DNA from 2 places in the Phytohabitans sp. LZ39 genome. Region 2 is predicted to be linked to the other one. Evidence: riboswitches for the same ligand, from Rfam matches in the RefSeq annotation. Region 2 holds a riboswitch; the other holds the start of a gene.
What was found. Region 2 has a riboswitch for S-adenosylmethionine ahead of AC5L36_RS14880 (aminotransferase class V-fold PLP-dependent enzyme). Riboswitches for the same ligand answer to the same signal wherever they lie in the genome.
Positions count from the first base shown of each region.

Region 1 (5,599 bases), on a different contig from region 2:
ACCGCTTGGTCATCCGCAGCGGGTCGCCCTTGCCTGCCGGCTTCTCCCACGCGGCCTCGCCGGGGTGGCGGGTCATCTCCGCGTACGAGTACGCCAGCGCCTCCAGCGCGCGGTCGAGCGCGTGCGCCCCGCCCGCCTGGAACGCCATCACGAACGCCTGCCCGCTGGTGAACTGCACGGCGTTGGCGAGCTCGAAGACGTGCGCGTGCAGCCGGGCCAGGATCTCCAGGCAGACGCCGACGCGGACCTGCGGGCCGGCGTCGCGCCAGGCCGGCAGCGCGGCGGTCGCCGCGGCGACCAGCGCGCCGGCGTCGGCGTGCGGGTAGGTCACCGCGAGCTCGACGCCGAACGGGCTCGCCTCGGTCGCGATCCAGCCGTCGGTGCCGGGCTGGTCGAGCGGGAAGCGATTGTTGTGGTACGCCCGGAAGGCGGCTTCGCCGTCGGCGGCGGCCGTCTCGCCGTACACGCGGGGGCTGGGCGACTCGGGGTAGGCCGACCAGTAACCGCGCTCGGAGATCGCGGTGAGCGCACGCGAGAGGGTGTCGGCGTGCTTGTCGTACAGATGGCGTGGGGTGTCCGTCATGCCGCCATCATGCCCCACTCCAAGTGAGATGCTGGTGACTATGCCGAGGTGGCCTACGGTGCGTGCCACGCTGACGTGGGTTAACGGCACGACGCTCGCCGCCGTGGTGCTGTCCGCCGCCACGCGCACCCGCCTCGCGCGCGGACCGGGCGGCGTCTTGGTGGCCGGCGGCTACCGCCTGCGCCTGCCGAAGCAGTCGTGCTTCACCGTCGGCACGGTGGTCTTCACCAAGCGCCCGGCCGACTGGCTGCTCGACCCGGACCGGGCGGAGCTGCTCGCCCACGAGACCCGCCACGTCGCCCAGTACGCGGTGCTCGGCCCCTTCTTCTTCCCGCTCTACGCCGCCGCCTCCGCGTACTCGTACCTGATGACCGGCGGATACGGCTGCCGCAACTTCTTCGAAAAGCACGCGGGGCTGGCGGCCGGTGGCTACCACCAGCTCCCACTGCGTCCCTGGGCCTCGCGGGCCGGCGCCGCTATAGGTCGTGCTGCCAGTTCTGCCAGCCGTCGACGGGGCGGAAGCCCATCGCCTCGTTGATCGAGATCATGTGGTCGTTGACCGCCGCGTTCCACGTGTCGATCGCCCGCAGCCCCGGCTCGTGCACCCGGGCGTAGCGGAAGTTTTCCAGCTTGACGACCGTGCCGAGGCGGTGGCCCCGGTGGGCCGGCTCCACGATGGTGATCTGTTGAAACGCGTGCCAGTCGACCGTGCCGGGCAGGTCGATCGTGGTGAACGCCACCACCTTGCCGCTCTCGTCGTGGCGCACCGCCGAGTGGTAACGGCGTCGACCGCGGGCCATGACGACCGCGTCCATCGCGCGGAGGCGGTCGGCGTCGATCTTCTCGACCTCCCACTCGAGCTCACCCATCGGCGCGTCGGCGGTCAGCCGCCCGTCGAGGTACGCGATGTCGTCGATGATCTCCTCGGGCGTGGCGCCCCGCCACTGGATGAGCGAATAGCCAGCCGCGCGCTCCCAGGCGGCGGCGAGCTGCCGGTCGAGATCGGCCTCGTCGACCTTGGTGACGTCGAGGCGCCGGCGCACGTCGCTCAGCGCGCCCTTGGCGCCCATCGCGGTGGCGAACCCGCCGCCCGCCTCATCGCGCGCCACGCCGCCGGGCAGCGTCTCGACGGACATGCCCATCAGCCGCTTGCGGCCCAGCCCCCGGACCACGTCCTTGGCGTACTCGTACAGCGCGCGTCCCACGCCACGCCGCCGATACTCGGGATGCACCATGAGGTCGACCTCGGCGTTGTCGAGGTTGTCGAGCTGCGGCAGCTCGATCACCACGTAACCGGCGGCGACACCGTCGATCGTGGCCAGTGCCCGCTCGTGCGCGTTGCCGGGCCACGGGTGGCGCAGCTCGGCTAGGAAGCGCTGCCGCCCCACAGGCGGGAAGTCCGGCACATCCGCGGCCAGCGCGGCCTCGGTGATCTGGTAGGCCTGCTCGACGGCTTTCTCGTCGGCCGGATCTAGGGGCTTGACGGCGATGTCCATGCCACCGAGGGTGCCTCGCCAGGAGGCTCGTCGCGACCGATTTTGCGGGGAGATTTGGTCGGGAGGGACGGTCGCACAGCGCCTCCGGCGCTGGGACGTTAGAGCTAAAGCCTACGGCGACCGCCCTCCCGCACGGAGCATCCTGCGTCGTCCAGATGGCGCCGTCAAGTCCCCGGAGCGGTGTTTTCTCGACGGACGGCAAATTCACGACTACGGAATGCAACTCCCATCCCGGTAAAACTTTTCCTACCTGCGGCTCCCTCCGTGGTCGCGCTCCCACGGGCCGTGACCGGGAATCGCATGATCAGGAGTCGAGGAGGCCGGCGTCCCGGGCACCGCGGAGCGAGGGCTTGATCCGGTACGTCGGACCGACCTGCTCCGCCACCGCATCGATGGTCTTGAGCCCTTCGCCGGTGTTGAAGACGACCGTCTCGGCGTCCGGGTCGAGCTTGCCCGACTCGACGAGCTTTTTGAGCACGGCCACGGTCACGCCACCAGCCGTCTCGGCGAACACGCCGGTGGTACGGGCGAGCAGCTGGATCGCGTCGCGGATCTCGTCGTCGCTCGCGTAGTCCATCCAGCCGCCGGTGCGGCGCACGGCCTCCAGCGCGTACAGCCCGGCGGCCGGGTCGCCGATGTTGAGTGACTTGGCGATGCCGACCGGCTTGACCGGGATGATGTCGCTGACGCCGTTGTGCAGGGCCACGGCGATCGGGTTGCAGCCGGCGGACTGGGCGCCGAAGACCCGCCACCCGTTGGCCGGCGCCTCGACGAGGCCGATCTCGACAAGCTCGCTGAACGCCTTGTCGATCTTCGTGAGCAGCTCGCCGCTCGCCATCGGGATGACCACCTGCTCGGGCAGGCGCCAGCCCAGCTGCTCGGCCACCTCGTACCCGAGGGTCTTGGAACCCTCCGCGTAGTACGGCCGCACGTTGACGTTGACGAACGCGGTGTCTTCGAACTCGTCCGTCTCGACGAGCTCGCTGCACAGCCGGTTGACGTCGTCGTACGAGCCCTCGATCGCCACCAGGTCGCCGCCGTACACAGCCGTGGTGACGACCTTGCCGGGCTCGAGGTCACCGGGGATGAACACGATCGACGGCACACCGGCGCGGGCCGCGTGCGCGGCGACCGAGTTGGCCAGGTTGCCGGTGGAGGCGCAGGCGAAGCGGGTGAAGCCGAGCCCGCGCGCCGCGGTGAGGGCCACCGAGACGACCCGGTCCTTGAACGAGTGGGTCGGGTTGGCGCTGTCGTCCTTGACCCACAGCGGCCCGCGCACGCCCAGCTCGGCGGCGAGCTGGGAAGCGGAGACGAGCGGCGTGAGCCCCGGGTCGAGGGTCACCCGGCTCGCCGGGTCCTGTCCGGTGGGGAGCAGCGCCGCGTAACGCCAGATGCTGTGCGGGCCAGCCTCGATCTGTGCCCGGGTTACCCGCGCGAGAGCGGCCTGGTCGTAGGCCACCTCGAGCGGGCCGAAACACTCGTAACAGGCGTGCTGGGCGGCGAGCGGGTACTCCTTGCCGCAGCCGCGACAGGCGAGTGCGCGGGCAGGGCTGGTCTGGGTGGGGGCGTCCGAGGTGGTGATGGTCGTAGCGTCGAGTGTCGACGGCATCGAGGCGTCCTCTCATCTTTCCCCTGCGCCGCACCGTGCGGCGGGGACGGAATTGGCACCTGCTCCGCGATTGGCCTCGTCATCGAGTCACGCGGGTGGTTGCCGGGGCTTCATCGGGCCGTATCCCTCTGCCCCTCTGGATGAGGTATTCAGTTGTGTGTTCCCGACACAGTGTACGGGGCGAAGCCGGCTACCGCGCCTTTCCGGTGATCTGCCTCACGACACCACGTCTTTGCGGGTGAAGCGCCAGAAGGCGAGCGACCAGAAGAGCGTGGCGTACGCGACCGCCGAGATGCAGCCCTTGACGATGTCGTCGGACTGCACGGGCGTCGACAGCAGCCCCAGCCAGGCGTCGCTGTAGTGCGTCGGCAGGAAGGAACGGATGCTCCCCAGCGCGGTGATCTGGTCCAGGATGCTGGAGAGGATGAAGAGGAGCACCGCCCCGCCGACCGCGCCGAGCGGCGCGTCGGTGAGCACCGAGAGCAGGAACGCCAGCCCGGCCACCACCAGCAGGCCCACCGCGAGGTAGCCGAGGATGCCGAGCAGCCGCAGCAGGCCTTCCCCGGCCGGGATCTCGGCCGCCACGGTGCTGCGCAGCGGCGACCAGCCGTAGCGCAGCGTGCCGACGAGCAGGGCGGTGCCGGCGAGCAGGGTCAGGGCGACGGCCGAGTACCCGAGCGCGACGACCAGCTTGACCGCGAGCAGCCGGGCCCGGGGCACCGGTACCGCCAGCAGGTAGCGGAGGCTGCCCCAGCTCGCCTCGCTCGCCACCGTGTCGCCGCAGAAGAGCGCCACCACGACGGTGAGCAGGAAGCCGGCCGAGACGAAGAGCGTGAAGAGCGTGAAGTTGAGCCCGCCCGACGTGGCCAGGTCGATCAGGCTGGCGAACTCGCCGCCGCCGTTGTCGTCGTCGCCCCCGCTGTCGAACTGGAACGCGACCAGCACGATCAGCGGCAGCAGCACCATGAAGCCGAGCGCGAGCTGGGTGCGCCGCCGGGACGCCTGCCGCCGCCACTCCTGCCACACCGTGAGCGTGCGGCTCGGGCGGTAACCGGTGGCCGCGCCGATCGTCGCCGTGCTCATCGGTCACCACTCCCTCGCGAGTTGTCGCCCACCAGGGCCAGGAAGGCGTCTTCGAGCCGCCGCCGGGGCACCACCCGGTCGACCCCGACGCCGGCGCGGACGAGCTCGGCCACCACCTCGCTGCGCGCGGTGCCGTTGATGTCCACCACCAGCCCGTTGGCGCCGTCGCCGGCGACCGAACGCACCCCGGCGAGCCGCTGGAGCACCGCCTCGGCCGCGTCCACGTCGGAGACGTCCAGCCGCACCGTCGGCGAGTCACCCACGATCTCCTCGACCGGCCCGGACGCCACGATCTCGCCCTTGTTGACGACAACCGCGTGGGTGCAGGTCTGCTCCACCTCGGCGAGCAGGTGGCTCGACACGAGCACGGCCCGCCCGTCGGTGGCGTACCGCTTGAGCACCCGGCGCATCTCGGCGATCTGCGGCGGGTCGAGCCCGTCGGTCGGCTCGTCGAGCACCAGCAGCTCAGGCAGGCCCAGCATCGCCTGGGCGATCGCGAGGCGCTGCTTCATGCCGTGGCTGTACTTGCGGACCTTGCGGTGGATCGAGTCACCGAGCCCGGCGATCTCGACCGCCTCGTCTAGCCGGCCGTCCGCCTCCGGCCGGCCGGTGGCCCGCCAGTACGCCTTGAGGTTGTCGAGCCCGCTCATGTGGGGCATGAAGCCCGGCCCCTCGACAAGCGCGCCGAGCCGGGAGAGCACCGGCGAGCCGGGCACGAGCCGGTGGCCGAATACATATATCTCCCCGCCGGTCGGCTGGGTCAGCCCCATCAGCACGCGCAGCGTGGTCGTCTTGCCCGCGCCGTTCGGCCCGAGCAGCCCCATCACC
Region 1 covers NZ_JCADBM010000001.1:679,226-684,824, reverse strand. The annotation lists gene paaN (phenylacetic acid degradation protein PaaN) at 1-583, opposite strand, end outside; gene AC5L36_RS03140 (hypothetical protein) at 642-1,121, shown strand; gene AC5L36_RS03135 (GNAT family N-acetyltransferase) at 1,060-2,079, opposite strand; gene thrC (threonine synthase) at 2,384-3,688, opposite strand; SAM riboswitch class I at 3,698-3,835, opposite strand; gene AC5L36_RS03125 (ABC transporter permease) at 3,905-4,771, opposite strand; gene AC5L36_RS03120 (alpha/beta fold hydrolase) at 4,768-5,599, opposite strand, start outside.
Region 1: another riboswitch for S-adenosylmethionine. It lies ahead of thrC (threonine synthase); the one in region 2 lies ahead of AC5L36_RS14880 (aminotransferase class V-fold PLP-dependent enzyme).

Region 2 (5,599 bases):
CGGGACTTGAGCCGGTAGTACCCGCCCCCGGAGTCGACGAACTGCCACTGCTGCTGGGCGCCGTCGTTACGCGTCCACTGCGTGATCCGCGCGCCGTCGTTGGTGGCGAGGTTGTACAGGTCCAAAGCCTTGCCACTGTTCCGGTTCACAAGTACATACCAGGCGGTGGTGTCCACAGTGGCCGCCGACGCCGACGTCGCGGCCACCGTGACGAGCGCGCCACCCACGACCACCGCGGCCGCCGCCGCGGCCACCCCACGACGCCACCTCACAGCACGCGCCGACCCGACCGACATAGCGTCACTCCTTTCCGACAACAGTATCGACACCGTCCGTTGTTAGCGTTAACATCTCCGGGCGGCATCCGGGCAGAAACATGTAGGGCTGTACGGCGATAGGTAGCCAACCCGGGCGGTGCGAGTGAGCGCACCGCCCTCATGGGACTGTGAACGAAGACAGTGACCCACGTCAAGATGTTTCGGAAATGTTTCGAAAGAAGTCTTGGCGCGCGGTGACCGTCACGCTAAACCGATTCGCAAGACTCACGACGCACTCACGTCGGTCGCGGTTGACGTCATGGCCGATGTCCGGAGACTGGGTGGTGTGAGGTTTGCGGGCGTCATCGGTGAGGATGAGCCAGACCCGCGCGTGCGATGGCGGGAGCAGGCGCGAGACATGCCGGTGCCGGTTGTCGGCATCACGTCCCAGCCTCATCTGGAGGATTGGGGCGCGATCGGGGTGAGCACCGGCGGCGCGCTGGATTGGTGCGAGGTGAGCATCAGCTACACGCTGTGGCGCAATCCGGACGAGCCCGACGATCCGGCCAACCTCGCCGAGTTGGATCCGGAGCAACGCCACGCGCTGGAGGCGGAGCCGCGCTGGCCCCGACCCCAATGGCTGGTGGAGCAGGTCCGGCGGATGCGCTACCCCATTCTGTGGGAGTGTGTGCGCACCCGGTGGAGCCGGCGGCCGGGCGCGTTCGACACGATCGAGAGCGTGCTGGCCGCACACGTAAACCACGTCCTCGTCAACCAGTTCCGCCAGACCCGCGTGGTGAGCAGCCATCCACCGTCCGAATTGGACAGCCCGGTGTACGAGCGCTGCGTCGACCACGGCATCCCGGTCTTGGTCGACGGCGCCGTCCTGGACGGCTCGCGCATCGACACCGACCCGGACGTGTACGGCGTCGGCGTTGAGCTAGGCGCCCACACGGTAGTCACGGCGGCGATCCCCCGCGACGCACTGCCGCACGTGGAGGTCGCCTTCGCGGTCCGACCGATCTGACCCGATAGCGAAGCCCTGCCCGTCGATGCCTCCCAGCACGCGTCGAGTGGCGTACCGTTGGCCGATGGCCTACGCGGGCTCCCGCACCGTAAACGTCGGCATGTGGCTGCTGCCGGACGACGAAGACGCGTTCGATCTGGCGTTGCGCATGGCGTTTCCGGCGACCGCGTGGCAATGCGGGCAGCCCGGGGCGCCGGGGCTGCACCCGATCCACCTGCACGAGTCGCTGGCGACCGCGATGAGGTGTGGCAGCCGCGGCGTTCAAGCTTTCCTGCACCTGCCAATCGGCGCGCGCCCGCCGGACGGCGTCACCCTCGCAGACGGGGTCACCGTGCCGGACGGTCCTCCGGTCGCCGCGGCCTTTGAATTGTGGCGTTCTTGTCGTCGACATGAGCTCGACAACACCTACTGCGACCACGATCCTGGCTATCGGCACGCCGCGGGCGGCGCGTACTTCGACGTCGGCTGGCTGGACGTCCGCTGGTTCGAGGACGAGGTCGGCGCCGATACGCACCAGCTCCTTCTCCAGCAGGCCCGAGCGATCCGGTCGGTCCTGGTCGCCGCGACCCGACCGGCACGTATCAAGAATCAATTCGGCAAGCCGCTGACCGGTTACCGGATCGGTCACGCGGCTCTGACGATGGTCAGCACTACGGGCATCCGGCTCGGGCGACCTGGCACGGAACGGTTCACGCTCACGTAAGCCCAGGCACGCCTTCCCTGTCGGCGGCTACCTCGGCGGCGAGGGCGGCGACGACGCGGTCGATGTCGTCGTCGGTGGTACCCAGGCCGAAGCTGATCCGCAGCAACGCCGCGGGATCGGCGGCGCAGTCGGCGCCGCCCGCCGCCGTGGTGCCGGTCAGGCGGCGGGCGAGCGGGTGCGCGCAGAACTGCCCGGCCCGCACGCCGATGCCGTGGTCGGCGCCGAGCCGCTCCGCGACCGCCGCGACGTCGTAGCCGGGCAGCGCGAGGGAGACGATGCCCACCCGCGGATGGGCATCGTCGAACAGGCTCACCGGCACCGCGCCCCGCACTGCCGCCAGGCCGGCCCGCAGCCGCCGCAGCAGCTCCTGCTCGCGCTCGTGGATCGCGTCCCGGTCGGTGCCGGTGAGGGCGTCGCACACGGCCGCGAGCGAGACCGCGCCGAGCAGGTTCGGGGTGCCGCCCTCGTGGCGCGCCGGCCCGGTCGTCCAGGTCACCTCGCCGGGGTGGTCGCCGACGGCCGCGCTCGCGCCGCCACCGCGCAGGTACGGCTCGCCGCCGTCCAGCCAGTCGGATCGGCCGACGAGCACGCCGGCGCCGAACGGTGCGTACAGCTTGTGTCCGGAGAACGCCAGGTAATCGGCGCCCAGTTCGGCCATGTCGACCGCCCGGTGCGGCGCGAGCTGAGCCGCGTCGACGACGGTCCGGGCGTGGTGTGCGCGCGCGACGTCGGCGAGGCGGCGTACCGGCCACACCTCGCCGGTGACGTTGCTGGCGCCGGTCACCGCGAAGATCGCCGGCCCCTCGATCCGGTCCAGCGCCCGGTCGAGCAGGTTGGCGGCCGCGTCCGGGTCGGGCGGTGCGGGCAGGCGCACCGGGTTGGGCCACGGCAGCAGGTTGGCGTGGTGCTCACCGTCGAACACGACCGTGGTGGTGCCGGCGGGCAGGGCGTGGGCCAACAGGTTGAGCGCGTCGGTCGTGTTTCGGGTGAAGACGACCGCGTCACCGGCACGCGCGCCGACGAAGTCGCCGACCGCCTGACGGGCCCGCTCGTACTCCAATGTGGACCTGCTGGACCGTACGCCGGCGCCGCGATGCACGCTGCCGTACCAGGGCAGCAGCCTTTCCACCGCCGCGGCGGCGGGGCGGGCGCACGGCGCCGATGCGGCGTAGTCGAGATGGGCGAAGCGGACGGTCGCCCCCGACCGCAGCCGCACGGGCAGATCGGCACCGACGATGTCCAGCGTCATGGGGCAGGCCTCCGAGGCTCACGCTTACCCGCGGCGCGGCTCGGCCACGGGTCTGGTCGTCACCCGGGGCACCCCACCGTGAACACGAGGGTTGCCGGCCAGCGAGCCGGGGCTTGACGCTGGCGCTCTTGACCTTCCCCGGACTATACAAGACCGCCACCGCGGTGGACGGTCGGTGACCTGGCTGCAAGACTCGCCACTGATGACAGTGCTCCGCGGCGCCGCCCGAGTGGCGGGCCTGCTGGTCGTGGTCGTCTGCCTCGGCTACGCCCTGGGCGGCTGCTCCGGCGACCCGGCCGGCCCGGCGGCGAGCAGGCCGGCAGCAACACCGCCGCCGGCTCCTACGGCCTCGCCGACGGCGCGCGGCACGTCCCCCAGCCCGACGCCCACCCGCGTCGGCGCCGCCACCGCCGCACCACAGTGGCTGGGAAAGCGGGTCCTCCCGGTGGGGCCGAACGGGTCCGCCGCGGCCCAGGACACCCCGCCAGAGCTGCGCAACCGGTCCATCATCACGGTCGACGACCTGCCACCGCCGCCCGACGGCCGCTTCCACGCGACCGTGCAGGCGGTGCCCGCCAGCGTGCTGGCCAGGTCCAGCTGGAGCAAGGGCTGCCCGGTGGCCGCGGCGGACCTGCGCTACGTCACGGTCGGCTTCCGCGGCTTCGACGGGCGCGCCCACACCGGCGAGCTGCTGGTCAACAGGCGGGCGGCCGACGACCTCGTCACCGTGTTCCGCCGGCTGTTCGCCGCCGACTTCCCGATCGAGCGGATGCGGATCTCCAGCGCCGCCGACATGAAGGCACCGCCGACCGGTGACGGCAACACGACCGAGGCGTTCGCCTGCCGGCCGGTGCGAGGTCAGACCGCGTGGTCCCAGCACGCCTACGGGCTGGCCGTAGACCTCAACCCGTTCCAAAACCCTTATCACAAAGGCAAAGTGGTGCTGCCGGAGCTGGCCACAGCGTACCTCGACCGGGCCAAGACACGGCCCGGGATGGTGCGGCCCGGCGGGCCGGCCGTGCAGGCCTTCGCCGCGATCGGCTGGCCGTGGGGCGGCGACTACCGATCGCTGAAGGACTACATGCACTTCTCCGCCAGCGGCGGCTGACCCGTCAGACAGGCGAGTCGTCACCCCGGACGCGGGCGTGCAGGTGCATGTCGTGCCGGCCGTCGGAATGGACGGCGGCACTGCGCTGGGTGCCCTCGAGAACGAAACCGGACTTGACCGCCACCCGGCAGGAGGCATTGTTGCGCGTCGAATGATCCAGGTACAGCCGGTGGAAGCCGGCCTCGCCCAGCGCCCATTCGCTCAGGGCGGTCAGCGCGCGGGTGGCGACACCCGCGCCACGAGCGGCCGGTAGCACCCAGTAGGCGCACGCCGCGACACCGTCATCAAGGTCCATCTGGCTCAGGGCGACACGTCCCCACACCTCACCGCCGCCGCGGGTCACCGCCCAGGACGCGGCCGTCTCCCCCGCCCAAGCCTGGCGATAGCCGTCGAACCATTCGAGCACCTGCTCCACGGACAAGGGCTGGCGGGTGTGCCAATGCTGGATGGCGGGATCCCGGTAGGCGCCGAAGAACGCCGGCGCGTCGGGAGCCTCCCAAGGGCGCAACAGCAGACCGCCGGAAGCGGGAAGCACGGGTTGCGGACCGGGGCCGAGGGCGCCGGCCGGGATGGCGGGCGGCGTCGAACGGGTAATCCTCACGCCTCAACCTTTACTTCGATGTTGCCGTTCCGTCACGCGAAAGGCGCCTCGGAGTTCCGTCCGCAGGGGTTGGCTGCTCGTGGTAGCACCCCACTTGAACAGGAGCTCAACCTCGTGCCTGCCTCTCGTCGTAACTTCCTCGCCGGCGGCGCGGCCGCCGGAGTAGGCATTGCCGTCGCCGGGGGCTTTCCGTCCCTGGCACAGGCCCACCCCAGCCGGCCTCGGCCGCCGGCGGGGCGGGGTCACAAGCCGTTTCCGCCGCTCGTCGACGACCCTGATGGGATTTTGGCCCTTCCTGAGGGCTTCAGCTACGCGATCGTCACCCGGACCGGTGTCACGAAGCTCGACAAGGGTCAGGGGCTGACCCCGTCCGACCACGACGGCATGGCCGTCTACGACGCCGGTCACGGCCGGTACACCCTGATCCAGAACCACGAGGTCGACCCCGGCGCCGAGTTCGGCGTGCCGCACGTCAAGGGCACGGTCTACGACCCCGGTGCGGTCGGCGCCGGCGGATGCACCGTGATCAAGACGGACCGCGCGGGCCGCAACCTGGGCGAGTTCGTCGCCATCTCCGGCACGGTCAGCAACTGCGCGGGCGGGCCCACCCCCTGGGGCACGTGGCTCACCTGCGAGGAGACCGAGGACCGCGCC
Region 2 covers NZ_JCADBM010000006.1:274,550-280,148, reverse strand. The annotation lists gene AC5L36_RS14895 (non-reducing end alpha-L-arabinofuranosidase family hydrolase) at 1-296, opposite strand, end outside; gene AC5L36_RS14890 (hypothetical protein) at 676-1,284, shown strand; gene AC5L36_RS14885 (hypothetical protein) at 1,349-1,987, shown strand; gene AC5L36_RS14880 (aminotransferase class V-fold PLP-dependent enzyme) at 1,980-3,236, opposite strand; SAM riboswitch class IV at 3,252-3,370, opposite strand; gene AC5L36_RS14875 (M15 family metallopeptidase) at 3,412-4,344, shown strand; gene AC5L36_RS14870 (GNAT family N-acetyltransferase) at 4,349-4,945, opposite strand; gene AC5L36_RS14865 (alkaline phosphatase PhoX) at 5,060-5,599, shown strand, end outside.